Regions from separate parts of the Streptomyces longhuiensis genome, predicted to be linked through region 1. Evidence: riboswitches for the same ligand, from Rfam matches in the RefSeq annotation. Region 1 holds a riboswitch; each other region holds the start of a gene.

Region 1 (9,583 bases):
ACCTCTTCGAGCACCTGATGTTCCAGGGCTCGAAGCAGGTCCACGGGAACGGGCACTTCGAGCTGGTGCAGGGCGCCGGCGGCTCGCTGAACGGGACGACGAGTTTCGAGCGCACCAACTACTTCGAGACCATGCCGACCCACCAGCTGGAGCTCGCGCTCTGGCTGGAGGCCGACCGGATGGGCTCCCTCCTCGCCGCGCTCGACGAGGAGTCGATGGAGAACCAGCGCGACGTCGTCAAGAACGAGCGCCGCCAGCGCTACGACAACGTTCCGTACGGGACCGCGTTCGAGAAGCTGACCGCCCTCGTGTACCCGGAGGGCCACCCGTACCACCACACGCCCATCGGCTCCATGGCCGACCTGGACGCGGCCACCCTGGAGGACGCGCGGAACTTCTTCCGTACGTACTACGCCCCGAACAACGCCGTCCTCTCGGTCGTCGGGGACATCGACCCCGAGCAGACGCTGGCCTGGGTCGAGAAGTACTTCGGCTCCATCCCGCGCCACGACGGCAAGCAGCCCCCGCGCGACGGCGCCCTGCCCGACCGGATCGGCGAGGGCGTGCGCGAGGTCGTCGAGGAGGAGGTCCCGGCCCGCGCGCTGATGGCCGCCTACCGGCTGCCGCAGGACGGCTCGCGCGCGTGCGACGCGGCCGACCTGGCCCTGACGGTCCTCGGCGGCGGCGAGTCGTCCCGGATCTACAACCGTCTCGTCCGCCGCGACCAGACCGCCGTCGCCGCCGGGTTCGGTCTCCTGAGGCTCGCGGGGGCGCCCTCCGTGGGGTGGCTGGACGTGAAGACGTCCGGCGACGTCGAGGTCCCGGTGATCGAGGAGGCCGTCGACGAGGAGCTCGCGCGGTTCGCCGCCGACGGTCCCACTCCGGAGGAAATGGAGCGCGCGCAGGCCCAGTTGGAGCGCGAGTGGCTCGACCGGCTCGGCACGGTCTCGGGCCGCGCCGACGAACTGTGCAGGTTCGCCGTCCTGTTCGGCGACCCGCAGCTCGCCCTGACCGCCGTCCAGCGCGTCCTCGACATCACCGCCGAGGAGGTCCAGGAGGTGGCCCAGGCCCATCTGCGCCCCGACAACCGCGCGGTGCTCGTCTACGAGCCCACGGCCCCCGAAGAGGCCGACGAGACCGCCGCAGCGACCACGGACGAGACCGCAGACGAGGAGGCCGGCAAGTGACCGAGCTCGCGACCATGGACTTCCACCCGCAGCCCCAGGCCGGCACGGCGCGGCCGTGGGCGTTCCCCGCGCCCGAGCGCGGCACCCTCGACAACGGCCTGACGGTGCTGCGCTGCCACCGCCCGGGCCAGCAGGTCGTCGCCATCGAGATCAACCTCGAAGCTCCCCTGGAGGCCGAGCCCGCCGGGCTCGACGGCGTCGCCACCATCATGGCGAGGGCCTTCTCCGAGGGCACCGACAAGCTCGCCGCCGAGGAGTTCGCCGCCGAGCTGGAGCGCTGCGGCGCCACCCTCGACGCGCACGCCGACCACCCCGGCGTACGGGTCTCCCTGGAGGTCCCCGTCTCCCGACTGCCGAAGGCGCTCGGCCTGCTCGCCGACGCCCTCAGGGCACCCGCCTTCGCGGACAGCGAGATCGAACGTCTCGTGCGCAACCGGCTCGACGAGATCCCGCACGAGACGGCGAACCCCGGCCGCCGCGCCGCCAAGGAGCTCTCGAAGCAGCTCTTCCCGGCCACCGCGCGCATGTCCCGCCCGCGCCAGGGCTCCGAGGAGACCGTCGCGGCCATCGACGCGGCGGCCGTACGCGCCTTCTACGACCGGCACGTGCGCCCGGCCACGGCCACCGCGGTCGTGGTGGGCGACCTCGCGGGCCTCGACCTCGACGCGCTGCTCGCGGACACGCTGGGCGCCTGGACGGGGAACACGGCCGAGCCGCGCCCCGTACCGCCCGTGACGGCCGACGACACCGGCCGGGTCGTCATCGTCGACCGGCCGGGCGCGGTGCAGACGCAGATCCTGATCGGTCGCGTCGGCGCCGACAAGCACGACCGGGTGTGGCCGGCGCAGGTGCTCGGCACGTACTGCCTGGGCGGCACCCTCACCTCCCGCCTGGACCGCGTCCTGCGAGAGGAGAAGGGATACACCTACGGCGTACGGGCGTTCGGCCAGGTGTTGCGCTCGGCGCCGGACGGGACGGGCGCCGCGATGCTCGCCATCAGCGGCTCCGTGGACACGCCGAACACGGGTCCGGCGCTGGACGACCTCTGGAAGGTGCTGCGCACGCTCGCCGCCGAGGGCCTCACCGACGCCGAACGGGACGTGGCCGTACAGAACTTGGTGGGCGTCGCCCCGCTCAAGTTCGAGACCGCCGCGGCCGTCGCGGGGACGCTCGCCGACCAGGTCGAGCAGCACCTGCCGGACGACTTCCAGGCGCAGATGTACCGGCGGCTCGCCGCGACGGGCACCGTGGAGGCCACCGCGGCCGTCGTGAGCGCCTTCCCGATGGACCGTCTGGTGACGGTGCTCGTCGGTGACGCCGCGCAGATCGAGGAGCCCGTCAGGGCGCTCGGTATCGGAGAGGTGACCGTCGTCACGGGCTGACCGTGACCGGTGTGCAACGAGGGGCCCCGGTGGGCGAGATGACCACCGGGGCCCCTTTATGTCCGAATTGAACCAGTGGTTGCCTGTCTGCCCTGTGGCATGCGCTACAAAAGCCCGGTTCCGTTTGTTGATTGAAAGATGCCCCGCTTAGCGTCGGTCCGGCTGTCCGCCAGATGTACGCCGCGCCCGCGGCGCCGGACAGTCATCGCCGAGTCCCCCAAGGCGCGAGCCGGGGGAGCCGGGGACCCACCGTCCCTGGGGTGAATCGGACGCCCTTCCCCGAAGGGGGTCCGTAGGAGACCTTCCTGCTCCGAACCCGTCAGCTAACCCGGTAGGCGAGAAGGAAGGAAAGGATCAGCCACTCCATGGCGTTCACCCGTGCCACCGGGAAGCACCGTCGCCCGAGCCGTCTCACGCGTACCACCGCGCAGGTCGCCGGCGTCGCCGCGCTCACCACGACCGGTGTCATCGGAGGCCTCGCCGCCCCCGCCCTCGCCGCTGACGACGCGTCTCTCGAGCAGACCGGCCTGACCAAGGCCATCTCCATCGGTGACTCCCTCGCGGAGCAGATCGACGCGCAGGCCGCCGCCCAGCAGCAGGCCGCCGACAAGGCCGCCGCGAAGAAGAAGGCCGAGGCCGCGGCCAAGAAGAAGGCCGAGGAGGACCGGCGTGAGGCCGCCGCCAAGGCCAAGGCCGAGCGCGAGGCCAAGGAGCGCGCCGCCCGTGCGGCCGAGCGCAAGCGCCTGAACGCCTTCGTCATGCCCGTCACCGGCTCGTACGTGTCGACCGCGTACAAGGCCAGCAGCGGCCTGTGGTCCTCCGGCAGCCACACCGGCATCGACTTCCACGCCGCCAGCGGCACCTCGGTCCACGCCGTGGGCGCGGGCACGGTCGTGGAGGCCGGCTGGGGCGGCGCCTACGGCAACAACATCGTCATCAAGATGAACGACGGCACGTACACGCAGTACGGCCACCTGTCGTCCATCGGCGTCTCCGTCGGCCAGACGGTCACCCCGGGCCAGCAGATAGGCCTCTCCGGGGCGACCGGCAACGTCACGGGCCCGCACCTCCACTTCGAGGCGCGCACGAGCCCCGAGTACGGCTCGGACATCGACCCCGTCGCGTACCTGCGCGCGCACGGCGTCAACGTCTGACCCTCGCCGCGTACTCGCGACAACACATCGAAAGCCCCGGCTCGCCGAGCCGGGGCTTTCGGCGTCACCGGCCGCGCTCGTCACCGGACCGGCTCGTTCGTTCCCGGCGGCGCTGTCCAAAAAATATCCATGGATTACGGCCTGCCGTCGGAAATTCGCGCCCGCTGGAATAGAGTCGCTGGGCAAGCGCGCTGAACGGATTGCAATCGCGCTGTAGAGCGACTGTCTACCGCGTTTCGCGGGGATTAAGGCGGAGGTCGGTTCATGCGCATTCCGGCGCACTCGGTATGCACGGCGATCCGCGACGACATCGTCTCCGGTGTCTACGAGCGCGGCGGCAGACTCACCGAGGAGGTCCTCGCCCGCCGCTACGGCGTCTCCCGCGTGCCCGTGCGCGAGGCGCTGCGCACCCTGGAGGCCGAGGGCTTCGTCGTCACTCGCCGGCACGCGGGCGCGTGCGTCGCCGAACCCACCACGCAGGAGGCGGCGGACCAGCTGGAGATCCGGATGCTCCTCGAACCGCTCGCCGCGGCCCGCGCCGCGCAGCGCCGCACCGAGGCGCACCTGAAGGTGCTGCGGGGCCTGGTCAGGCTGGGCCAGGAGCGCTCCAGGCGAGGTCGGAGCGAGGATCTGCGCTCGCTCGGCGGCTGGTTCCACGAGACGCTGGCGCAGGCGTCCGCCAGCCCGGGGCTGATCACGATGCTCACGCAGCTCCGCCACAAGATCGCGTGGATGTACACCGTCGAGCAGCCCGAGCACCCCGCCGACTCCTGGGCCGAGCACGGGGTGATCGTGGACGCCGTGGCGCGCGGTGACGTGGAGCGCGCGCGGGCGCTCACGGCGCAGCACACGGAGCGCGCAATGGCCGCTCACCGCCTGCGCGCCCCTCGTACGGGTGGCCGTGTGAGGACTTCGCAACATCCCGTCAACACGGCGGGGCTCCAGCATTAACAGAGGCGCCGTATACAAAGAGGGCGGCCCATTTGGAGGGGCTCTATTTCCGCTGCCCCGAAATTACGGGGACAGGTTCGTGGAAAGCAAAAGGGTCTGCTCGGAAAATCCGAACAGACCCTTTATGTGGCGCGATCTCCTGCGAGCGGTAAACGGCGCCCAAGAATCCAGAGACCCGGCACGGGTCAGCATTGAGCGACCCCGCACCGGCCCGTACTAGACGGTCTCGGGAAGCTCCTCGAGCCCCTCGGCGACCAGCTTGGCCAGACGGTCGAGCGCGATGTCCGCACCCTCGGCGTCGGAGGACAGGACGATCTCCTCGCCGCCGCCGGCACCCAGGCCGAGCACCGCGAGCATGGAGGCGGCGTTGACGGGGGTGCCGTCGATCTTGGCGATCGTCACGGGGACGCCGGCAGCCGTGGCCGCGCGGACGAAGATGGAGGCGGGGCGGGCGTGAAGGCCCTCGGCCCAGCCGACGTTGACGCGGCGCTCAGCCATGTGATGCTGCCCTTCAGGATTCTCACGGTTGTCTAGACCAGTCTCCCACATCGGTGGACGTGCCCGATGTGGGTCCTACGTGCCGTCCGCACACGCCCGTCGGCCCTCATAGCGTGCCTTCGGCCCGCTCGCGCCGCGACCCGTACGACTGTCACCGCCGAGCCGTACGCTTGCCCCATGCAGACCCCGTCGGACCGGCACGCATACCCCGCCCACTGGGAAGCAGACGTGGTGCTGCGCGACGGCGGCACCGCGCGCATCAGGCCCATCACCACCGACGACGCCGAGCGGCTCACGAACTTCTACGAGCAGGTCTCCGACGAGTCGAAGTACTACCGCTTCTTCGCGCCGTACCCGCGCCTGTCCGCCAAGGACGTCCACCGCTTCACCCATCACGACTACGTGGACCGGGTGGGCCTCGCGGCCACCGTGGGCGGCGAGTTCATCGCGACCGTCCGCTACGACCGCATCAACGCCCAGGGAATGCCCGCCTCCGCCCCCGCCGACGAGGCCGAGGTCGCCTTCCTCGTGCAGGACGCCCACCAGGGCAGAGGCGTCGCGTCCGCGCTCCTGGAGCACATCGCCGCCGTCGCCCGCGAGCGGGAGATCCGCCGCTTCGCCGCCGAGGTCCTGCCCGCCAACACCAAGATGATCAAGGTGTTCACGGACGCCGGATACACCCAGAAGCGCCACTTCGAGGACGGCGTCGTCCGCCTGGAGTTCGACCTCGAACCCACCGAGGCCTCGCTCGCCGTGCAGCGCGCCCGCGAGCAGCGCGCCGAGGCGCGCTCGGTGCACCGGCTCCTCGCTCCCGGATCCGTCGCCGTCATCGGCGTGGGCCGCACGCCCGGGGGAGTGGGCCGCAGCGTCCTCGACAACCTCCGCGACGCCGGCTTCACCGGCCGTCTCCACGCCGTGAACAGGGCGTTCCCCGACGACCTGCGCGACCTGGACGGGGTCCCCGCCCACCGCTCCGTCCACGGCATCGACTCCGCCGAGCCCGTCGACCTCGCCGTCGTCGCCGTCCCCGCGCGGTACGTCCCCGAAGTCGTCGCCGAGTGCGGGGAGCGCGGCGTGCAGGGGATCGTCGTGGTCTCCGCCGGATACGCCGAGACCGGCAGCGAGGGCCGCGCCCGCCAGCGCGAACTGGTGCGCCAGGCCCGCTCGTACGGCATGCGCCTCATCGGGCCGAACGCCTTCGGCCTCATCAACACCTCGCCCGAGGTGCGGCTCAACGCGTCGCTCGCGCCCGAGATGCCGCGCGCCGGCCGCATGGGCCTGTTCGCCCAGTCCGGGGCCATCGGCATCGCACTGCTCGCCCGCCTCCAGCGGCGCGGCGGCGGCGTGACCGGAGTGACGGGTGTGTCGACGTTCGTCTCCGCCGGCAACCGCGCGGACGTGTCCGGGAACGACGTACTCCAGTACTGGTACGACGACCCCGACACGGACGTCGCCCTGATGTACCTCGAATCCATCGGAAACCCGCGCAAGTTCACCCGCCTCGCCCGCCGCACGGCGGCCGCGAAGCCCCTCGTCGTGGTGCAGGGCGCCCGGCACAGCGGCATCGCGCCCCTCGGCCACGCGGTCAACGCCACGCGCCTGCCGTACGCCACCGTCTCCGCCCTGCTGCGCCAGGCGGGTGTCATCCGCGTGGACACCATCACCGAACTCGTCGACACCGGCCTGCTGCTGGCCCGCCAGCCCCTCCCGCCGGGCCCCCGCGTGGCGATCCTCGGGAACTCGGAGTCGCTGGGCCTCCTCACGTACGACGTCTGCCTCTCCGAGGGCCTGCGGCCGAAGCCGCCGCGGGACCTGACGACCGCGGCGTCCGCCGAGGACTTCCACGCAGCGCTGACCGAGGCGCTCGCGGACGACAAGTGCGACGCGGTCGTCGTCACGGCGATGCCGGCGGTGGGGGAGTCGACCGCCGAGGACGCGGCGCTCGCCGAGGCCCTGAGTTCGGCCGCCGCCGGTACCCCCACCAAGCCCGTCCTGGTCGTGCACGTGGAGCTCGGCGGCCTCGCCGAGGCGCTCTCCGCGGCCACCAGCACCGGCCCCCGCGCGCTCGCCAGGACCCCCGGCGGCCCCCCGGCCGGACGCCCGCCCACGGACGAGCCCGCCCCGACGCCCGCGCTCATCCCCGCCTACCCCGCAGCCGAGCGCGCCGTCCGCGCCCTCTCCGAAGCCGTCAAGTACGCCCAGTGGCGGCGCGACGCGGCGGAGCCCGGCAAGGTCCCCGAGTACGACGGCATCGACGAGACGGGCGCCGCCGAGGTCATCACCGCGCTCCTCGCCAAGGACGACGACCCGCGCGGCGCCGAGCTCGCCCCCGAGGACGCCCGCGCCCTCCTCGCCCGCTACGGCATCGACGTACGGCAGACCCTGCCCGCCCCCGGAGCCGACGAGGCGGCCGCCGCCGCGCGCACCCTCGGCTACCCCGTCGCCCTCAAGACGACCGCCCCGCACCTGCGCCACCGAGCCGACCTCGGGGGAGTACGCCTCGACCTGGCGAACGAGGGGGAGCTGCGCCGCGCCTACGAAGAGCTGTCCGAGACGCTCGGCAAGCCCGAGGAGCTGCGGCCCGTGGTCCAGGCCATGGCACCCCGCGGCGTCGACACCGTCGTCCGCGCGGTCATCGATCCGGCAGCCGGCGCGGTCCTCTCCTTCGGGCTCGCGGGCGCCGCGTCCGAGCTGCTCGGCGACACCGCGCACCGGCTGATTCCGGTCACCGACCGGGACGCCCAGTCGATCGTCAGGGGCATCAAGACAGCGCCCCTGCTCTTCGGCTGGCGCGGCTCCGCACCGGTCGACACGGCCGCGCTCGAAGAGGTGCTGCAGCGGGTCTCGCGGCTCGTGGACGATCATCCCGAGGTCGTCGCCGTCTCCCTGGAGCCCGTCGTCGTCGCCCAGAGCGGCCTCTCGGTCCTCGGCGCCTCGATACGGCTCGCCCCGCCGCCCGCCCGTGACGACCTCGGCCCGCGCACCCTGCCCGCGTACTGAGCGGGCCGGGTGAGACGAGCCCCACATACGGGTGTTTCCCATGCCCTTCCACAGGCGCACCGCGAGCCCTCCACCGGGCTGACGAGCCTGCCGTCACAGCGGCGTCCGCCGGGCGGGCTCCGGCACGCACGCCCACGGCGTTGTCGTCGGTCACCGACGCCCCGCGCCGATTCCCTCCTCCGCTTCGCGATCGCACGCACCGGAGCCGGCCCGGCCCGCCATCCGGGCGAAGGCCGCCAGTGTGACGGCAGGCTCTAGGATGGACCTCATGGCCAAGACCAGTACGACGACCCAAGGGCTCCGCGCGGCGATCGAGCGCAGCGGCTACTACCCGGCCCTCGTGGCCGAGGCGGTGGAGGCCGCGGTCGGCGGCGAACCCATCGGGTCGTATCTGGTCCACCAGGAGACCACCTTCGACTCGAACGAGGTGCGCAGGCACGTCACCGTGCTCGTCCTCACCGGCACCCGCTTCATCGTCAGCCACACCGACGAGCAGGCCGCCGACACCACGTCGCCGACGCCGTACGCCACGACGTCCACCGAATCCGTGAAGCTCGGCCGGATCTCGTCGGTCGTGCTCAGCCGCGTCGTCGCCAACCCGGAGAAGTACGTCCCGGGCACCCTGCCCCGCGAGGTCGTCCTGACCATCGGCTGGGGCGCCGTCGCCCGCATCGACCTGGAGCCCGCGGCCTGCGGCGACCCCAACTGCGAGGCGGACCACGGATACACGGGCAGCTCGACCGCCGACGACCTGAGCCTGCGTGTCAGCGAGACCGGGGACGGCCCCGACACCGTCCGTCAGACCCTCGCCTTCGCCCAGTCCCTGTCCGAGGCGACCGCGGCGACAGCGCGCTGATGGCCACGCCCGCCTGGGACGACGTGGAGCCTCTCGCCGTCCGGTCCGCCCCCGTGCCCGAGTACGGCGCCGGCTCCCTCGCCGACCTGCTGCCCACCCTCGGCTCCCACCTGGGCGTCCCCGACTGCGCTGCGGCGATACCCGAGCTCGCGCCCGCCGACCGCGCGTGCGTGTTTCTGATCGACGGGCTCGGCTGGCAGCAGCTCCAGGCCCACCCGGACGAGGCCCCGTTCCTGACCTCGCTCCTCGCCTCCTCCCGCGGCGGCACGGGCCGCCCGATCACCGCGGGCTACCCGGCGACCACCGCGACCTCGCTCGCCTCCGTCGGCACGGGCCTGCCGCCCGGCGCGCACGGCCTTCCCGGCTACACGGTCCGCAATCCGGACACCGGCGAGCTGATGAACCAGCTCCGCTGGATCCCCTGGACCCAGCCGCACGTCTGGCAGCCCTACCCGACGATCTTCCAGCGCGCCCACGAGGCCGGTGTGCACACCGCACAGGTCTCCGCCCCTGCGTTCGAGTCGACGCCTCTCACGAAGATCGCCCTCAGCGGCG
Region 2 (8,997 bases), 5.0 Mb from region 1:
GCGCCTAGGCTCCGCGCATGGAACAGAGCGAGATCATCTTGCGCGCAATCGGCGTCCTGACCGAGACCCAGGAAATGGTGCGCAGGCTCAGCAAGGATGCCGAGCCCGACATCGAGACCGAGGACGCCCAGCTCGGGCGCCTGGTGACAGAGGTGTTCCCCTCCATCGAGATCCCGGCGGAATCGAGCGTGGAGGAGGCGGCGGAGGCCACCATCGCGGCACTGATGCCGGTGACGATCTCCCTGGTGGGCGCGTTCGCGTTCCTCTTCTCCGAGCTCGCCGAGGTGCACGACTCGGGCCGGACGGACATCAAGACCGCCGACCTCCTGCAACACCTCGCGCTGCGCCTGTCCAGGTCGGACGACGACGACCAGTAGCCACGACACAGGAGAACGAAGCAGGGGGTCGGCCGGCGCCTCGGGCGCGGGCCGGCCCCTTTTCGTGCCCTCGCGTCCCGAGCACCCCCTGCCGCGCTTCTCGCAGCCTGCCTCCCCTTTTTCGCGCGACTCGCCGCCTGATCCCTCTTTTCGCGCTCCTCGCAGCCCGATCCCTTCTTCTCGCGCTTCTCACGGCCCGATCCCTACCGGCGATCCGTACGTCCTGTACATTTTTTACAGAAGCAGCGACAGAGTTCCGCGCTCACGGAGGCATGTGCCATGAACCGACCTTCCGCCCGCTACGTCCTGCCCGAGTTCACCGAGCGCACCTCGGCCGGGCACCGCACCCTCGATCCGTACTCCAAGCTCCTGGAGGAGCGGATCGTCTTCCTGGGGACGCCGATCGACGACACCTCCGCGAACGATGTGATGGCGCAGTTCATGCACCTCGAGTACGCCGCGCCGGACCGGGACATCTCGCTGTACATCAATTCCCCCGGCGGCTCGTTCAGTGCGATGACGGCGATCTACGACACGATCCGGTTCGTCAGCTGCGAGGTCGAGACCGTGTGCCTCGGGCAGGCCGCCTCCGCCGCCGCCGTGCTCCTGGCGGCCGGGACGCCAGGCAAGCGGGCCATGCTGCCCGGCGCGCGCGTGGTGATCCATCAGCCGGGGCTGCCCGAGCCCGCGCAGGGCCAGCCGAGCGACCTGGAGATCCAGGCCCGCGAACTGGTGCGTATGCGCGCCCAGCTGGAGGAGCTGCTCGCGCGGCACACCGGGCAGAACCGGGAGCGCATCGCCGCCGACATCGAGCGGGACACGATCCTCCGGGCTCAGGACGCCGTGGAGTACGGGCTCGTGGACCGGGTCATCGGCAACCGCAAGACGTCCGGTTCGGCCCCCGGCGCCAGGTGAGCGGGCGATGCTGCCGCCCGAACTGCCCCCGCTGCCCGCACTGACGCGCGCCGAGTGCGAACTCCTCGACCGCTATCTGGAGGTGGTCGACCTGCTCGGCAGGATCAACCCGGCACGGAGCGACCACACGTATGGCGGACTGCGCGCCGCGCAAGCGCTCGTCGGCAGGGCGACGGCTCTCAGGGACGCCCTGACGCTCATGCATCAGCGGGGCGAGAGTGAGGTCCACGCGACGACGCTGGCTCGGGCTCTACGGGTCCTGGACGGAGAAAGGAGGGCACAACGGGTCACGGTTCCGCCTGAGTCGGTCAATTGACGGTGCGTTTCGAGACCCGAGCGATCGAGGCGAACTGTCCGGACCCGGCCCGAAACGGACCAGAAGAGGTACCCACATACGGAGTAGCCGGTACTAGCACTTGGGAACCGGAAAAGTTGCGCGGAGCGCCTACGCGAAGTCCGAGATTCCGCCTTCCGCTGCAGGTGCGGGCGTCGTCGGGACCCTCGCACCAGGCTGGAAAGGTGTGCTGTCCACCCGAACAGGCCAGTCGTGAGGACACTCACTCAACGCCGATTCGGCGCTGCGTTCGCGCCGTTCGTGCGTGAAGATCCCTTCCGACGACAAGCCCCCGCCACCGCGGCGGGGCGGTCCGTGCGGACGCCGAGTCCTGCCGCCGTACGGATGCCAGGTCGACAGGAGTGGATCGGCAGGAGTGGAGGACCCGAGCACGACGGGCCGCCGGAGCTGTTTTCCGGGCCGGCCCTTGGGGTGAAGCCGCACATCGCGGCCGGGCAACTTCGCCAGCCCGAATCCGACAGGTCATCCTTCACAGGCGGCTGACGAAGGGTTGCGCATGACTGCGCTCAATCGTGTCCCGTCGCTGCTCGCCCGTGCCGGAACCGCCTCGGCCCTCACGCTCGCCGTAGCGGGTGGCAGCCTGCTGGTCCCCGGAGCCGTGCCCGAAGCGGAAGCCGCGCCGCCGGCGACGAAAGCACTCCAGATCGCGGCCTCCAAGAAGGGAAGCCCCTACCGGTGGGGCGCCACAGGGCCGCGCACGTTCGACTGCTCGGGCCTGACGCTCTACTCGTTCAAGGCTGCGGGCAAGAAGCTGCCCCGCACCGCCGCCCAGCAGTACAACAAGACCCGTCATGTCTCCGCGTCCCATCGAAAACGCGGTGACCTGGTCTTCTTCCACTCGGGCCGCGGCGTCTACCACGTCGGTATCTACGCCGGGAAGGGAAAGATCTGGCACTCGCCGAAGACCGGTGACGTGGTGCGGCTCCAGAGGATCTGGACGAGGAGCGTCTGGTACGGGCGCGTGCGCTAGCGACGCCTGACGGGTCCCCGGGCGCCCTGGGGACCCGTCAGGCGCCACAGAGTGCTCACGCCCGCCCGTCCGCCTCGGAACCGCGTGATGGGGTACTCGTGGTCGTATGGACGAGGACCGAACGGCAGGCGACGAGGACGCCCCACGCGACCCGGGCCCGCCGAGCGACGGCCGGGACCGGCACGAGACGCCGCTGGAGCGCGCGGACCGGAATTTCGGCGAGCTGCTCCAAGAGCTCAGAGTCACCCAGACGGGCGTGCAGATCCTCTTCGCGTTCCTGCTGACGCTGGCGTTCACTCCTCGGTTCCCGTCGCTGGATGCCGTGCAGCGCGCGACCTACGTCGCGACGCTGCTGCTCGCGGTGCTCGCCGCCGCGCTGTTCACGGCGCCCGCGGCGCTGCACCGCGCGCTGTTCGGGCGTGGTGCCAAGCCGCAGATCGTGCAGATGTCCTCGCGGCTCGCCACGGCCGGCCTGAGCGTTCTGGTGCTCGCCCTGACCGGGTCCGTGCTGCTCGTCGTGGATGTCACGGCGGGGCGTGCGGCGGGGATCGCTGCGGGGGCGGGCACGTTCGCGGTCTGTGCGGGTCTGTGGGGTGTGCTGCCGCGTCTGGTGCGACGCTCGCTCACCCGGGCGCAGGAGGGGACGGACACTCCGTCCCCGTAACCGCCTGCACGCCCGCCGGCCTTCACACCTGCCGTCCCTCACGCCTGCCGGCCTTCACACCTGTTGGGCAGGAACCGTCCACGGCAGGGCGATCCATACGGTCTTGCCGCCTTCGGGGGTGGGCCTGACCGACAGGCTTCCGCCGCACTCGGCGGTCAGCCAGCGGATGATCACCATGCCGCGCCCGTTGTCCTGCTGGACGGCGGCCGGGAGCCGCTTCGGGTGGCGCGGGTGGCTGTCCGTGACCCCGATGCGCAGGTGTTCGTCGCGCTCCAGCTGCACGTCGACCTTGAAGACGGGCGACTGTCCGCGGGTGTGCATCACGGCGTTCGTGGCGAGTTCGGAGACGATGAGCCGGACCGTGTCCGCTGCTTCCGCGTCGCGCGGCATACCCCATTCGGCGAGTACGTCGCTGACATATGTGCGGGCCGAGGAGACCGAGGCGGGATCGCTCGGCAGAGTGACGGATGCTTCCTGGTGATCTGCCATGGCGACGTCGTCCCTTTTTTCGCCGGGGCCTGAATCCGACACATGGCGGATGACTCGAGGCGACCCCCGGACTGGTGCTTCGCGCCAGAGTGCCACTCCCGCCCGGCCAACGGAGCCGATCCCCCGAGATATGCATATATCTGTCGCTCGAAGCGGTGAACTCTGCGCCACTGGACCGCATTTGGGCGTACACCGCCGACTTCCTCTACCGTCGGCTCAGAACACCGATCCGCCGGGCCGGAAGGAGCCGGGCCGGAGGTCCGAGGAGACAGGATGAAACACGGTCCGGCGGTGCGCCGCCGCAGGCTCGGCGCGGAGCTGCGCGCGCTGCGTGCCCGTGCGGGGCTCACAAGTGGCGAGACAGCCCGGCTCGTCGGCTGGCACCAGTCGAAAGTGAGCCGTATCGAGACCGGGCGCAGCGGCGTGAAAGCGTCGGACGTGCGCCTCCTGCTCGACGCCTTCGAGGTCACGGACCCCGATGTACGCGATCTGCTGGTCGCGCTGGCGGGGTCGGGGGACGACGACGGCCGGCACTGGTGGCACGCCTACCGGGGTCTTCTGCCGCCCGCCTACCGGGACTTCATCAGCCTGGAGTCACAGGCGTGCCGGGTCAGGACGGTCGAGACGTCCGTCGTGCCGGGCCTCCTCCAGACACCCGACTACGCGCGTGCGGTGACCAGGGCCGCGCTCGGCGGGCTGCCGGACGGGCAGGTCGACGCCCTGGTCGAGGTGCGGATCGCCCGGCAGGACGTGCTGCGTTCGGCGTCCCCGCTCCGGCTCAGCGCGGTGCTCGACGAGGCGGTGCTGCGGCGGCCGGTGGGCGGTCCCCGGGTGATGGCGGAGCAGCTGCGTCATCTGGTCTCCGCGGCGAGACTTCCCCATGTGCGGCTTCAGGTATTGCCGTTCGCCGCAGGGGAGCATGTCGGACTGACCGGCCCTTTCGTTGTGTTCTCATTTCCGAACACTTCTGATCTGGACGTAGTAGTTCTCGACCAGTTGACGAGTAGCCTCTACCTCGAACGGAAAGAAGACCTCAAGGCGTACACGGACGCCTTCGACACCCTTCGTATCCACGCCCTTTCGCCCGGGGACTCGTTGGATTTCATCGCCGGGATCGCCGGAGCGCACCACCCTCCGGAAAGTGAACGCACGTAAGGAGGCACCATGTCAGCACTGCCTCGGTACGTACCACCCGCCGCGGTTCCCAGCACCTCTCTGCACGACGCGCCATGGCGGAGAAGCAGCCGAAGCACCGGAATGAACAACTGCGTCGAGACGGCTCCGCTGCGTCGCGGCCCTTCGGCCGGACTCCTCGCCGTGCGCGACTCCAAGCGCACGGCCGGACCCGCCCTGCTGTTCTCGCCCTCCGCGTGGGAGGGGTTCCTCAACTCCTTGCGGTGAACGCGGAGTCGGGAGCATTGCGGCTGATCACCCGTACGGCCTGGGCGATTTGATCGTCGGTCAGGTCGGCGCGGGCGGTCAGCCGCAGCCGTGAGATGCCGTCCGGAACCGACGGGGGACGGAAGCAGCCGACGGCGAGGCCGGCTTCGCGGCAGTCCGCCGCCCAGCGCACCGCCTCCTCGGGGGACGGCGCACGCACGGAGACGACGGCGGCGTCGGGCCGCACGGCCTGGAGGCCCTCGGCCGCCAGCAGTTCGTGCAGCGAGGACGCCACGGCGCGGGCCCTCTCGGCGCGCTCGGGTTCGCGGCGCAGCAGGCGCAGGGCCGCGAGGGCGGCGCCGGCCGCCGCGGGCGCGAGGCCCGTGTCGAAGATGAACGTCCGTGCGGTGTTGACCAGATGGTCGATCACCCGGGCCGGACCGAGGACGGCGCCGCCCTGGCTGCCGAACGACTTGGAGAGGGTGACGGTGACGACGGTGTCGTCTGCGCCCGAGAGCTGCGCCGCCTGTGGCGCGCCCCTGCCGCCGTCGCCGAGCACGCCCAGTCCGTGCGCGTCGTCGACGATCAGACCTGCCCCGAACTCCCTTGCCACTGAGGCGAGTTCGGCCAGTGGAGCCGCGTCGCCGTCCACCGAGAAGACGGAGTCCGAGACGACGACCGCCTGCCCCTGATGCGCGTCGAGCGCCTTGCGGACTGCGTCGGGGTCGGCGTGCGGGACGACCTGCGTCGCGCCGCGGGCGAGCCGGCAGCCGTCGATGAGGGAGGCGTGGTTGCTCGCGTCCGAGACGATCAGAGAGCCGTGCGGGGCGAGCGCGGTCACGGCGGCGAGATTGGCGGCGTAGCCGGACGACAGGACGAGCGCCGCCTCGAAGCCGCAGAACTCGGCCAGCTCGCGCTCGAGTTCGGTGTGCAGCTCCGTGGTGCCCGTGACGAGCCGCGAGCCGGTGGCGCCGCCGCCCCAGCGCAGCGCCGCGTCGGCCGCTCCCCCGGTGATCTCGGGGTGGCGCGTGAGGCCGAGGTAGTCGTTGCTCGCGAGATCGAGGAGGGGGTTCGACGACGGGCGGGGACGCAGCGTGCGGACGAGTCCGGCGCCGCGGCGCACGCGCTCCTGCTCGTCGATCCAGCCGAACGGCGATCCCGCCATGTGAGTCCCTCCGACGGCCGTGTCGCGACCGGTTCTCGAGTGGGGTGTGCTGTCCCGTGCCCGCTGCGTCTTTGTAGGCAGTGCACAGACACTAGCGGGACATCCAGCCACCCAGGGTGTGGCAATACCCACACGTCGAACCGGCAGAGTTGTCCGAAGCCTCCTTGGCCTGAGCAGGGGACGTAAGCCAGGATCGGGCCATGGACCTGCTGAACACGCTGGTGGACAAGGGGCTGCGGCGCGAGCTGCCGAGCCGCGAAGAAGCGCTCGCCGTTCTGGCGACTTCCGACGACGAACTGCTCGATGTGGTGGCCGCGGCCGGCAAGGTGCGGCGGCAGTGGTTCGGCCGGCGGGTGAAACTCAACTATCTGGTCAACCTCAAGTCGGGCCTGTGCCCCGAGGACTGCTCGTACTGCTCGCAGCGGCTCGGGTCCAAGGCGGAGATCCTCAAGTACACGTGGCTGAAGCCCGACGAGGCGTCGAAGGCCGCGGCCGCCGGTGTCGCGGGCGGCGCGAAGCGGGTCTGCCTGGTGGCGTCCGGGCGGGGCCCGACGGACCGCGACGTCGACCGTGTCTCGGAGACCATCGGCGCGATCAAGGAGCAGAACGAGGGCGTCGAGGTGTGCGCCTGCCTCGGTCTGCTCTCCGAGGGCCAGGCCGAGCGGCTGCGCGGCGCGGGCGCCGACGCGTACAACCACAACCTCAACACCTCCGAGGGCACGTACGGCGACATCACGACGACGCACACCTACGCGGACCGCGTCGACACGGTGCAGAAGGCCCACGCGGCCGGTCTGTCCGCCTGCTCCGGGCTCATCGCGGGCATGGGCGAGAGCGACGAGGACCTGGTCGACGTCGTCTACTCGCTGCGCGAACTCGACCCGGACTCGGTGCCGGTCAACTTCCTGATCCCCTTCGAGGGCACGCCCCTCGCCAAGGAGTGGAACCTGACCCCGCAGCGCTGCCTGCGGATCCTCGCGATGGTCCGCTTCGTCTGTCCCGACGTCGAGGTGCGGATCGCGGGCGGGCGCGAGGTGCACCTGCGCTCGATGCAGCCGCTGGCGCTCCACCTGGCCAACTCCATCTTCCTCGGCGACTACCTGACGAGTGAGGGCCAGGCGGGCAAGGCCGACCTGGACATGATCACGGACGCCGGTTTCGAGGTCGAGGGCACCGACCAGGTGACGCTGCCCGAGCACCGGGGCGGGCCGTGCGGTTCCGACGCGGAAGCGGCCTGCGGTTCCGGTTCGCATGCGGCGTGCGGTTCCGACGCGGGTTCGGCCTGCGGTTCCGGTGGGGGCTGCGGCTCCCACGAAGAAGCCGCGGAGTCACCCGTCGCCGAGGTCCCCGAGGCGCGCACGGACCTGGTCGCCGTACGCCGCCGGGGTGCCGGTACGGATCTCGCGCCCAATGCCTGAGCGGCCCGGGCCCGCGGAGACCGGACTGCCCGTGGCGGAGCTGCTCGACCTCGACCGGCGGCACGTCTGGCATCCGTACGGTCCGATGCCGGGGCGGCAGGAGCCGCTGGTCGTCGAGTCGGCGACCGGGGTACGGCTGCGACTCGCCGGCGAGGGCGGTGCGAGCGGTCAGGGTGCCGAGCTGGTCGACGGGATGTCGTCGTGGTGGTCGGCGATCCACGGCTACAACCATCCCCTGCTCAACGAGGCGGTGCGCGACCAGCTCGACCGGATGAGTCATGTCATGTTCGGCGGGCTCACGCACGAGCCCGCCGTCGGGCTGGCGAAGCGTCTTGTCGACATGTCGCCGGAGGGGCTGGAGCATGTGTTCCTCGCCGACTCGGGCTCCGTGTCCGTCGAGGTCGCGATCAAGATGTGCCTCCAGCACTGGCGTTCCCTCGGACGGCCGGAGAAGCGCCGTCTGCTGACGTGGCGCGGCGGCTATCACGGTGACACCTGGCAGCCGATGGCGGTCTGCGACCCCGAGGGCGGCATGCACGAGCTGTGGTCGGGGGCGCTGCCGAGGCACGTCTTCGCCGACGCCCCGCCCGTCGAGTACGAGCAGGCCTACGCGGATCATCTGCACGAGCTGATCGGGCGGCACGCCCATGAGCTGGCGGCCGTGATCGTCGAGCCCGTGGTGCAGGGCGCGGGCGGCATGCGGTTCCACTCCCCCGCGTATCTGCGAGTCCTGCGCGAGGCCTGCGACGCGCACGACGTGCTCCTCGTGTTCGACGAGATCGCCACGGGGTTCGGCCGGACCGGGGCGCTGTTCGCCGCGGAGCACGCGTCGGTGACGCCCGATGTGATGTGTGTCGGCAAGGCGCTGACCGGCGGCTACATGACGCTGGCGGCGACGCTGTGCACGGCGCGTGTGGCGGACGGGATCTCTCGGGGCGACGTGCCGGTGCTCGCGCACGGGCCCACGTTCATGGGGAACCCCCTCGCCGCCGCGGTGGCCTGCGCCTCGATCGACCTCCTGCTCGGGCAGGACTGGGCGACGGAGGTCAAACGGATCGAGTCGGGGCTGCGGGAGTCGCTCGGCGCCGCCTCGGAGCTGCCCGGGGTGCGCGATGTACGCGTGCTCGGCGCGATCGGTGTCGTACAGCTGGACCACGAGATCGACATGGCGGCGGCCACGCGGGCGGCGGTGCGCGAGGGCGTGTGGCTGAGGCCGTTCCGCGACCTCGTGTACACGATGCCTCCGTACATCACGGGGGACGAG
Region 3 (9,583 bases), 6.3 Mb from region 1:
CGAGGGGTTCCTCGGAGACCACGGGCTGAAGACGAAGGACGTGACCGCGTGGGTGTGCCACCCCGGCGGCCCCAAGGTGCTGGAGGCTGTCGCCGAAGCCCTCGACCTGCCCTGTGACGCACTCGATGTGACCTGGCGCCACTTGGCCGAGGTGGGCAACCTGTCCTCGTCGTCGGTACTCCACGTGCTGCGCGACACCCTGGCCGACCGCCGTCCGCCGCCGGGCACACCGGGTGTGCTGCTTGCGATGGGGCCCGGCTTCGCTTGCGAACTCGTCTTGCTGCGCTGGTAGTTCGGATCTCGGAGGACAGAGGACACATGATCTGGTACGGACTGCTGGTGGCCGCCGTCGCGGGCGAGCGCGTCGCCGAACTCGTCGTCGCCCGTCGCAACGAACGGTGGAGCGCAGCCCGCGGGGCGACCGCCTCCGGGCAGGGCCACTACCCGGCGATGGTCGCGCTCCACACCGGGCTGCTGGGTGGCTGCCTCTGCGAGGTATGGCTGGCCGACCGTCCGTTTCTGCCGGCACTGGCCTGGCCGATGCTGGTCCTGTTCGCGGCTGCCCAGGCGCTGCGGTGGTGGTGTGTCAGCACGCTCGGGCCCCGCTGGAACACCCGGGTGATCGTCGTACCCGGACTGCCTCTGGTGACAGGAGGCCCGTACCGCTGGCTGCGGCACCCCAACTATGTGGCCGTCGTCGCCGAGGGCGTGGCCCTTCCGCTGATCCACACCGCCTGGGCCACTGCGACCCTGTTCACCCTGCTCAACGCCGCTCTGCTCACGGTCCGCATTCGCTGCGAGAACCGGGCCCTGGCCGCCTCGACCACGCCCGCTGCGGCGTGATCGACGTACTGGTGGCGGGCGGCGGGCCGGCCGGTCTGGCCGCCGCCATCCACGCGGCGCTCGCCGGCCTGGAGACAGTCGTCGTCGAACCCCGCACCGCGCCCGTGGACAAGGCCTGCGGAGAGGGCGTCATGCCGAGCGGTGTCGCCGCACTGCGAGGACTGGGCATCCAGGTCACCGGCCACGAACTGCGCGGCATCCGCTACGTGGACGGCAGGGCACGCGCCGAAGCGTGTTTCCGCGACCGTAGCGGGCTGGGAATCCGCCGTACGACGCTGCACGCCGCGCTTCACCGGCGCGTTCTCGATCTCGGCGTGCGGATGGTGACGGGCAAGGTCGGCGAAGTGCGCCAGAGTGCCGACTCGGTCACCGCGGCGGGCACGACAGCCCGCTGGCTGATCGCCGCCGACGGCCTGCACTCCCCCGTGCGGCGGACGGTGGGACTGGAGATGCCTGGCGTCAAAGACGGCCGCTACGGACTTCGCCGGCACTTCCGCGTCGAGCCATGGACCGACTTCGTGGAGGTCCACTGGTCCCGTGAGGGCGAGGCCTATGTGACACCGGTCGGCGAGGACCTGGTGGGCGTCGCGATCCTCAGCCGCTGCCGCCGCAGCTACGACCAGCACCTCGCCGGCTTTCCCGCCCTCACGGCGTCGCTCCGCGGTGCGGCCGCGACCGACGTACGTGGCGCTGGACCGCTGCGGCAGCGCGCACGGCGCAGAGTCGCCGGCCGTGTCCTGCTCGTCGGCGACGCCGCGGGCTACCTGGATGCCCTCACCGGCGAGGGCATCGCTCTCGGCCTTGCGACCGCTCGGGCGGCCGTCCGTTGCCTGGCCGCCGGACGACCGCTGGAGTACGAGCGCGCCTGGACGCGGCTGACCCGGCGCCATCGGCTGCTGACCGGCGCCCTCCTGGCCGCGGGCCGCCGTCCCGGCACCGCCCGCCTCATCGTCCCGGTGGCATCCCGGATGCCACCGGTGTTCTCCGCGGCGGTTCACGCGTTGGAGTAGGAGAGCATCTGATCGATGTTCCCAGGCGGCTCTGCCCGTTTCATCCGCTTCGATTCGCCAGGTGGGTGTGGATTCTCCGGCGAGTGCGCACCGCCACCCACCTCGCCACCGGGCCTGCGGCGGGGAACCCCTGCGGAAGCGCGGGATCGCCACAGAGCTTGGCAGGAACGCTCTCCGAAATCTGGGGACCAGGGGCCAAGGGCCAGGGGCCAGGGGCCAGGGGCCAGGGGCCATACGAGCGTGGGGCCATGCGAGCGTGCCATTCATCCGGCCATGCTCGAGGACCTCGCCGTGGGCACCCCGCGATCCGAACCAGCAGGCCACGCAGCGTCCACTCGGGATCAGCCGACCGCATGTGCAGACGACCAGGGCCATTCGGAGGCCCTGGTGTGGTGGCTGCCGTCGGCCGGGCTCCGCGCTGGGCAGAGTGGACATGTCACCGGGCAGCAGGTGGCGACAGGACTCTGGGAGGACCGCATGACCGCTTCGTCACCCGCCACCGACGCGCCTCCGGCCCGGTACGACGACCTGCGGGCGATGGTGATCAACTGCACCCTCAAACGCTCGCCGGAGACGAGCAACACCCAGGGCCTGATCGACCGCAGCACCGCGATCATGGAAGCCCAGGGCGTCCACGTCGACGTGATCCGGGCCGTCGACCACGACATCGCCACGGGCGTGTGGCCCGACATGACGGAGCACGGCTGGGAGACCGACGCCTGGCCGGACCTCTACCGGCAGGTCATGGCCGCCGACATCCTCGTGCTGGCCGGCCCGATCTGGCTGGGCGACAACGGCTCCGTGACGAAGCAGGTCATCGAACGTCTCTACGCCTGTTCCAGCCTCCTCAACGACGCAGGACAGTACGCCTACTACGGCCGCGTCGGCGGCTGCCTGATCACCGGCAACGAGGACGGCGTCAAACACTGTGCGATGAACGTCCTCTACAGCCTGCAACACCTGGGATACACCATCCCTCCCCAGGCCGACGCCGGATGGATCGGTGAGGCCGGCCCCGGCCCCTCCTACCTCGACCCGGGCTCCGGCGGCCCCGAGAACGACTTCACCAACCGCAACACCACGTTCATGACCTGGAACCTGCTGCACCTGGCCCGGGCATTGAAGGATCTCGGTGGCATCCCCGCCTACGGCAACCAGCGCACCGCCTGGGACGCCGGCTGCCGCCACGACTACGAGAACCCGGAGCACCGGTAACGCCACCCGTAGGGAAGCGGGCCACCTCGCCCCGGCGTCGGTCAGATGCCGTGCACGCATCGAGCGCCCGCACACCCCGGCACCAGCCGCCCGCCTCCCGCCTCCCGCCTCCCGCCAGCCCACCGCTCATCGGCACCCGAGGAAGCGGCCCGTCCCACGGCCCACCACGACGCGGCGCTTCCTGCCTCAAGACAGGAACGCGCCGCCCCCATAAGCCCGTTCGCGCTCGTGTGCAGAACGCCTTCGCCCGGATGAAGGTCTGATACATCCCGCGCGCCTGACGAATCACCGTCATGTTCCGTGCGCCCGAGTAGCTCCCTCTGTTACTGCGCTTCTTCGCGGCGGGCCTTCGGCTCGCGAGTCGGCAGAGGATTTCAGCAGGCTCCTCCGGATCCGGGCCGAGGACTTCACTGACATACGAGTAGCGATCGGAAACTGACTTCCCATCACACTCAGGCCTCTCCTGAGCTCACGCAAATCCTGCGCCGGCAAGATCTTCGGGTGCAAAGCCGGATCCCTCACCTGCCCACCCCAGGCACCCCGCGCGCCCGGCAGGTCGGGGCAGGAAGTGCACTCCGACGACGGAGCCCGCCGGCCTCACCTCAGTCGATCCTCAGTCGCCCCTCAGCCGAACCGCGCAAGGCCACGTCCAGGCACCACCCCGATCGAGGCCCGCCCATGAAGTGCGGCGGGGGCGACCCTCGGGTCGCACAACCGGGTCGGCACTGGTGCCGATATGTCCCTTTAGGCAGGAAAAGCGGCGTGGCGCTATGTCCATCTTTGCGACTAAAAATGCCTTTTAACATTATTGGCGCCCCATAGGCAGTTAAGCGTGCATCGAGCGTCATTCATGCGAAATATTGCGCTCTGATAGGTGATCGGGCTGCATTCCAACCCGCACCCCCTTCAGTGAACCGTGTCACACGAACGGACGCCGGCCCCGAGCTCTGCTGATGCCCTGCTTCCCTTCTGCGCGAAGAGGATTGGGCTTTTCGATCAAAGAGGGCGGCGGGTTCCGATCGCCGCACACAGGGCTCTCACATTTCGCGATCGCAATTCCGGTCTTGTTCCTTCCGCGCCTTCTCGCCTAATGTCACCGTCAATCCGGATGGAACGCCGAATCCTGCCGCTGTCCGGAATCCCTCCCACCCACACGGATACGCACGGCAGGAGCGGGGGACCCAGGTAAGCCGCCGATCCGGTTTCCGGAACGGCTCGGGGTGAAGTCGCACACATTGTGCGACCGGACATCTCCCGTCCGAACCCGACAGCTCACCTCGCAGGCGACGGAGAGGAATTCGTCATGCCCTCAAAGGGAAAGCACCGCCGCATCAAGTCCATCTCGCTCACCCGAGGGCTCGCCGCCGCGGGCACGGGCGCGGCCGTGCTCGCTCTCCCGGTGCTCGGCGCGACCACCGCCAGCGCGGCGCAGGCCGCCCCGGCCGCGAAGAGCGCCGCGGCCCCCGCGACGTACGTCGTCACCGCGGGCGACACCCTCAGCAAGATCGCCCGAGAGCACTCTCTGAGCGGCGGCTGGAAGAAGCTGTACCAGGACAACCGAGCCACCATCGGTGACAACCCGGGGCTGATCTACCCCGGTGCCAAGCTCACGCTCGGCAAGAAGAGCCCCGCCAAGCCCGCGGACACCAGGGCGTACGCCGAGCGGGCCGACCGCTCCGAGGTCCGGACCACTCTCGCCGCTGCCCCGGCGAAGAAGTCCTACACCAACGACCTCGACGGCTGGATCAAGGAGTCGCTCGACATCATGGCCCAGCACAAGATTCCCGGCACCTACGAGGGCATCCACCGCAACATCATGCGCGAGTCCTCCGGCAACCCGCTGGCCATCAACAACTGGGACTCCAACGCTGTCGCGGGAACCCCGTCCAAGGGACTCCTGCAGGTCATCGACCCCACGTTCATCGCCTACCACGTGCCCGGCACCTCGATGAACAGCTACGACCCGGTCGCCAACATCACCGCCGCATGCAACTACGCGGCCGACAAGTACGGCTCGATCGACAACGTGAACGGCGCGTACTGACAGTCGGTTCGGGCTCCCTCCCGCTCAGCACGGAGGACCCCTCGGTTCACTCCGCCTGAGCGGAAGCCCAGCAATGCCGGTTGAAGCGCATCGATGATGTGTGGCCCTGAAGTCCCGTAAGCACGAAGGGACTTCAGGGCCACTTTTGTGTCCTGTCCAACCCCTTGCGCGCCATCACCCCCGTGCATATCCTCCCGGCGAGTCGAAGCGCTTCGACGCCACGGAGAGAGAGACAGCATGGCAGACCCACACCCGGTCATCCCCGGGTTCCACCCGGACCCCAGCGTCTGCCGCGTCGGCGACGACTACTACCTGGCGTGCTCGAGCTTCGAGTACGTGCCCGGGGTGCCGCTCTTCCACAGCCGCGATCTGGTGCACTGGCGGCAGATCGGCAACGTCCTCGACCGGCCCGGCCAGCTGCGGCTGCCCTGGGACACACCCTCCTCGGCCGGGATCTACGCGCCGACGCTGCGCCACCACGACGGCCGCTTCTGGCTGATCACCACCAATGTGAGCGAGGGCGGCGGCAACCTGCTCGTCTCCGCCACCGACCCGGCGGGCCCCTGGTCGGACCCGGTCCCCCTGCCCGGTGTCCCCGGCATCGACCCGGATCTCGCCTGGGACGAGGACGGCGTGTGCTGGGTCACGGTCGCCGGGATCTCCCAGGTCCGTATCGACCCGTACACCGGCGAGACGTTCGGCGAACCGCGCCCTCTGTGGTCCGGCACGCCGGGCGCCAAGGCCCCGGAGGCGCCGCACCTGTACCACGTGGGCGACCATTGGTACCTGCTGATCGCCGAGGGCGGCACCGAGCGCGGGCATGCCGTCTCCGTGGCCCGCGGCCCCGCGCCCACCGGCCCCTTCGAACCGTGCCCGGCCAATCCTGTCCTGACCCACCGCAGCACCGACGAATCCGTCCAGAACACCGGCCACGCCGATCTGGTGCAAGCGCCCGACGGCACGTGGTGGATGGTGTTCCTCGGGGTGCGGCCGCGCGGCGGCACCCCTGGCTGGCACGTGCTCGGCCGCGAGACCTTCCTCGCGCCGGTCACCTGGGAGGACGGCTGGCCGGTCGTCGGACCGCCGGTGACGGCCGGGCCCGCCTCCGTCTCCGCCGAACCCTTCACGGACGACTTCGACGACGCCGATCTGCGGCCCTCCTGGATCTCGCTCCGCCACCGGTCCCCCCGGCACTGCACGACGAAGGAACGGCCGGGCCGGCTGACGCTCCACGCCCTCGGGGGCGGCCCCGACGCCGCCGACGTCACCTTCGTCGGCCACCGGCAGCAGCACCTGTCCTGCCGCGTCCGCGCCCACCTCGACCCGGCGGACGGCACCGGCGGCCTTGCGGTCCGGCTCGACGAACGGCATCACTACGAGATCGAGGCCGACGCCGCCGAGGTACGGGTGATCGCCCGCGTCGGACCGCTGCGCACCGTGGTGGCCTCCACGCCCCGGGCGACGGCCGGCGGGCCGCTCGTGATCGGCGTCGACGTGACCCCCACCCACACCCCACTCGACGCACGCACCGGCCCCGACACGCTCGCCTTCGGCGTCGAGGATCCGCACGGCACCTTCACCGCACTCGCGACCCTCGACGGCCGCTATCTGTCGACCGAGGTGGCCGGCGGGTTCACCGGTCGCGTCATCGGCCTGTACGCCGCGACCGGCACCGCCCACTTCGACTGGTTTCGCTACGAGCCGCTCGCCATCTGAACCCGACCGCTGACCCAGACCACCGATCGCCCTACAACTCCCTTATCTCGTAGGGAAGTTCTGTTCCCGCCACCCCCACGGTGACCGCCCCGTCGGCGGCGTCCCGGCGCACCCGGTACTCGGCGGCGGGGCTCCCGTCGTGGTCCGGCACCGTCACGGTCACGTCTCGCGCGCCCGGCGCGACGAGCAGGGTGACGCCGTCGGTCCAGTCGCCGTCGGGACGCAGGTCGTCCGCGCCGAGCGGGACGACCGCGCCGGGACGGACGAACAGCGGCAGGCTGTCGAAGCCGTGGGTCTCGCGCAGCCAGCGCCCGCCCTCGACCCGCTCCCCCGTCAGCAGCCGCGTCCACGTGCCCTCGGGCAGATAGAACTCGACATCGCCGTCCGCCGAGAACACCGGCGCGACCAGCAGGTCGGAGCCGAGCATGTACTGGCGGTCCAGGACCCGGCACGTGGGGTCGTCCGGGAAGTCGAGGAGCATCGGGCGCATCACGGGGACGCCGGTGCGGTGCGCCTCGACCGCCGCCCCGTACAGGTACGGCATGAGGCGGTGCTTGAGGCGCGTGAACTGTCGTGCCACGTCCACCGCTTCCTCGCCGAATGCCCACGGCACGCGGTACGAGACGTTGCCGTGCAGGCGGCTGTGCGAGGAGAGCAGGCCGAAGGCGAGCCAGCGCTTGAAGACGGCCGGGTCGGGGGTGCCCTCGAAGCCGCCGATGTCGTGCGACCAGAAGCCGAAGCCCGACAGGGACAGGGAGAGGCCGCCGCGCAGCGACTCCGCCATCGCCGTGAACGAGGCGAAGCAGTCACCGCCCCAGTGCACCGGGAACTGCTGGCCGCCGGCCGTCGCCGAGCGGGCGAAGACGACCGCCTCTCCGCTGCCGCGCTCCTTCTCCAACAGCTCGAAGACGGTGCGGTTGTAGAGGTGTGCGTAGTAGTTGTGCATGCGCTCGGGGTCGGAGCCGTCGTGCCAGACGACGTCGGTCGGAACGCGCTCTCCGAAGTCCGTCTTGAAGCTGTCGACGCCCATGTCGAGCAGGCCGCGCAGCTTGCCCGCGTACCAGTCGCGCGCGCCGGGGTCGGTGAAGTCGACGAGTGCCATGCCGGGCTGCCACAGGTCCCACTGCCAGACGTCGCCGTTCGGCTTGCGGACCAGGTGGCCCAATGCCAGTCCCTCGTCGAAGAGCGGGGACTTCTGGGCGATGTACGGGTTGATCCACATGCTGATGCGCAGGCCGCGCTCCTTGAGGCGGCTCAGCATGCCGACCGGGTCGGGGAAGACGTCCGGGTCCCAGGTGAAGTCGGACCACTGGTACTCGCGCATCCAGAAGCAGTCGAAGTGGAAGACGGTGAGCGGGATGTCGCGCTCGGCCATGCCGTCGACGAACGACGTGACCGTCTCCTCGTCGTACTCGGTGCAGAACGAGGTGGTGAGCCACAGGCCGAACGACCAGGCCGGCGGGAGGGCGGGGCGGCCGGTGAGGGCGGTGTAGCGGCGCAGCACGTCTTTCGGGGTCGGGCCCGCGACGACGTAGAACTCGATCGACTGGTCCTCGACGCTGAACTGGAGCTGGCCGACGGACTCCGTGCCGATCTCGTAGCCGACCTTCCCGGGGTGGTTGACGAGGACGCCGTAGCCGCGGGATGAGAGGTGGAACGGGACGTTCTTGTATGCCTGTTCGCTGCTGGTGCCGCCGTCGGCCTGCCAGATGTCCACCGTCTGGCCGTTCTTGACGAACGGGGTGAAGCGTTCGCCGAGGCCGTAGATGTGCTCTCCGACGCCGAGCGCGAGCTGGGCGACCATGTGGTGGGCGCCGTCGGGGGTGGTGGCGAAGGCGGTGCCCTTACGTCCAACAGCGGTCATTTGGCGTCCTGTTGAGGAGTCGAGGAACTCCAGTCCCCACTCCCCTGCCGTGTCCAGGCGGACGGTGAGCGGGCCCGTGCTCAGCTCGGTGACCGTGCCCTCGCGGGTCACCTGTGCGCCGGCGCCCCCTTCGGAGGGCAGCAGCTCGAAGTCGGGGCCCCGGTGCCGCTTGCCCGCGTGGTGGGTGAAGCGGACGCCGATGACGCCCTCGGCCGGGGCGAAGCAGTCGATGGTGATCAGAGGCTGGTTGAGGGTGTCGCCGCGGTCGCGGACGTGCCGGACGGCGGCGTACGCGGTGAACCGGTCGTCGGCGGCCAGGATCTGGCGGACCTCGGTGGCGTACGCGGCGTGGACCCCGTCGCGCATCAGCCAGAAACCGTCGGTGAACTTCATGCGGTGGTCCCCCGTGGGATGAAGGTGAGCCGGGCCAGACGGACCTCGCCGCCGAGCCGCACGCGCAGGTCACGTACTCCGCCGGCGGTGAAATCGGCGCCCAGCGTGACGTAGTTGTACGGGCCGCCGGTTGCCGGGACGGTGACCGTTTCGCCGTCCTCGATCTCGACGGTGCCGGCGCCCGCGACCGTCAGGCGCACGGCGCGGACTCCGTCGGTGCCCAGGTCGCAGGCGTTGTAGAGGAGTTCGGCGTCGGGCCCGGTCGCGGTGACGGCGTCGCCGGACGTCTTCGTGCGGTCGACGATCGCCGTGCCGCGCTGTTCGTCGTACGACACGGCGTCCAGGCCGTCGACGAGGACACGCCGGGGCGCGGGCTCGTCGCCGTCGAGGGTCAGGTGCGTGGTGAGGCGGATGTCCTCGCTGGAGGCGCCGACGTGCAGCTCGTACGTGCCCGAGGTGACGCTCCAGCGACCGCGGGCGACGTTCCAGTGGCCGAGG

Evidence for each region. Region 1 has a riboswitch for cyclic di-AMP ahead of LGI35_RS32185 (M23 family metallopeptidase). Riboswitches for the same ligand answer to the same signal wherever they lie in the genome.
Region 2: another riboswitch for cyclic di-AMP. It lies ahead of LGI35_RS09460 (C40 family peptidase); the one in region 1 lies ahead of LGI35_RS32185 (M23 family metallopeptidase).
Region 3: another riboswitch for cyclic di-AMP. It lies ahead of LGI35_RS03425 (transglycosylase SLT domain-containing protein); the one in region 1 lies ahead of LGI35_RS32185 (M23 family metallopeptidase).

What each region holds. Positions count from the first base shown of each region.
Region 1 is NZ_CP085173.1:6,999,067-7,008,649, forward strand. It holds gene LGI35_RS32175 (M16 family metallopeptidase) at 1-1,187, shown strand, start outside; gene LGI35_RS32180 (M16 family metallopeptidase) at 1,184-2,569, shown strand; cyclic di-AMP (ydaO/yuaA leader) riboswitch at 2,766-2,921, shown strand; gene LGI35_RS32185 (M23 family metallopeptidase) at 2,935-3,723, shown strand; gene LGI35_RS32190 (GntR family transcriptional regulator) at 3,988-4,674, shown strand; gene LGI35_RS32195 (HPr family phosphocarrier protein) at 4,891-5,172, opposite strand; gene LGI35_RS32200 (bifunctional acetate--CoA ligase family protein/GNAT family N-acetyltransferase) at 5,350-8,172, shown strand; gene LGI35_RS32205 (DUF5998 family protein) at 8,441-9,028, shown strand; gene LGI35_RS32210 (alkaline phosphatase family protein) at 9,028-9,583, shown strand, end outside.
Region 2 is NZ_CP085173.1:1,998,681-2,007,677, forward strand. It holds gene LGI35_RS09445 (hypothetical protein) at 18-377, shown strand; gene LGI35_RS09450 (ATP-dependent Clp protease proteolytic subunit) at 657-1,292, shown strand; gene LGI35_RS09455 (hypothetical protein) at 1,300-1,608, shown strand; cyclic di-AMP (ydaO/yuaA leader) riboswitch at 1,963-2,140, shown strand; gene LGI35_RS09460 (C40 family peptidase) at 2,144-2,617, shown strand; gene LGI35_RS09465 (DUF6328 family protein) at 2,724-3,281, shown strand; gene LGI35_RS09470 (ATP-binding protein) at 3,336-3,770, opposite strand; gene LGI35_RS09475 (helix-turn-helix domain-containing protein) at 4,044-4,925, shown strand; gene LGI35_RS09480 (DUF397 domain-containing protein) at 4,935-5,171, shown strand; gene LGI35_RS09485 (8-amino-7-oxononanoate synthase) at 5,155-6,315, opposite strand; gene bioB (biotin synthase BioB) at 6,516-7,733, shown strand; gene LGI35_RS09495 (adenosylmethionine--8-amino-7-oxononanoate transaminase) at 7,726-8,997, shown strand, end outside.
Region 3 is NZ_CP085173.1:696,600-706,182, forward strand. It holds gene LGI35_RS03405 (type III polyketide synthase) at 1-292, shown strand, start outside; gene LGI35_RS03410 (isoprenylcysteine carboxyl methyltransferase family protein) at 319-843, shown strand; gene LGI35_RS03415 (NAD(P)/FAD-dependent oxidoreductase) at 840-1,853, shown strand; gene LGI35_RS03420 (flavodoxin family protein) at 2,331-3,068, shown strand; cyclic di-AMP (ydaO/yuaA leader) riboswitch at 4,205-4,369, shown strand; gene LGI35_RS03425 (transglycosylase SLT domain-containing protein) at 4,372-5,112, shown strand; gene LGI35_RS03430 (glycoside hydrolase family 43 protein) at 5,350-6,828, shown strand; gene yicI (alpha-xylosidase) at 6,860-9,085, opposite strand; gene LGI35_RS03440 (glycoside hydrolase family 3 protein) at 9,082-9,583, opposite strand, start outside.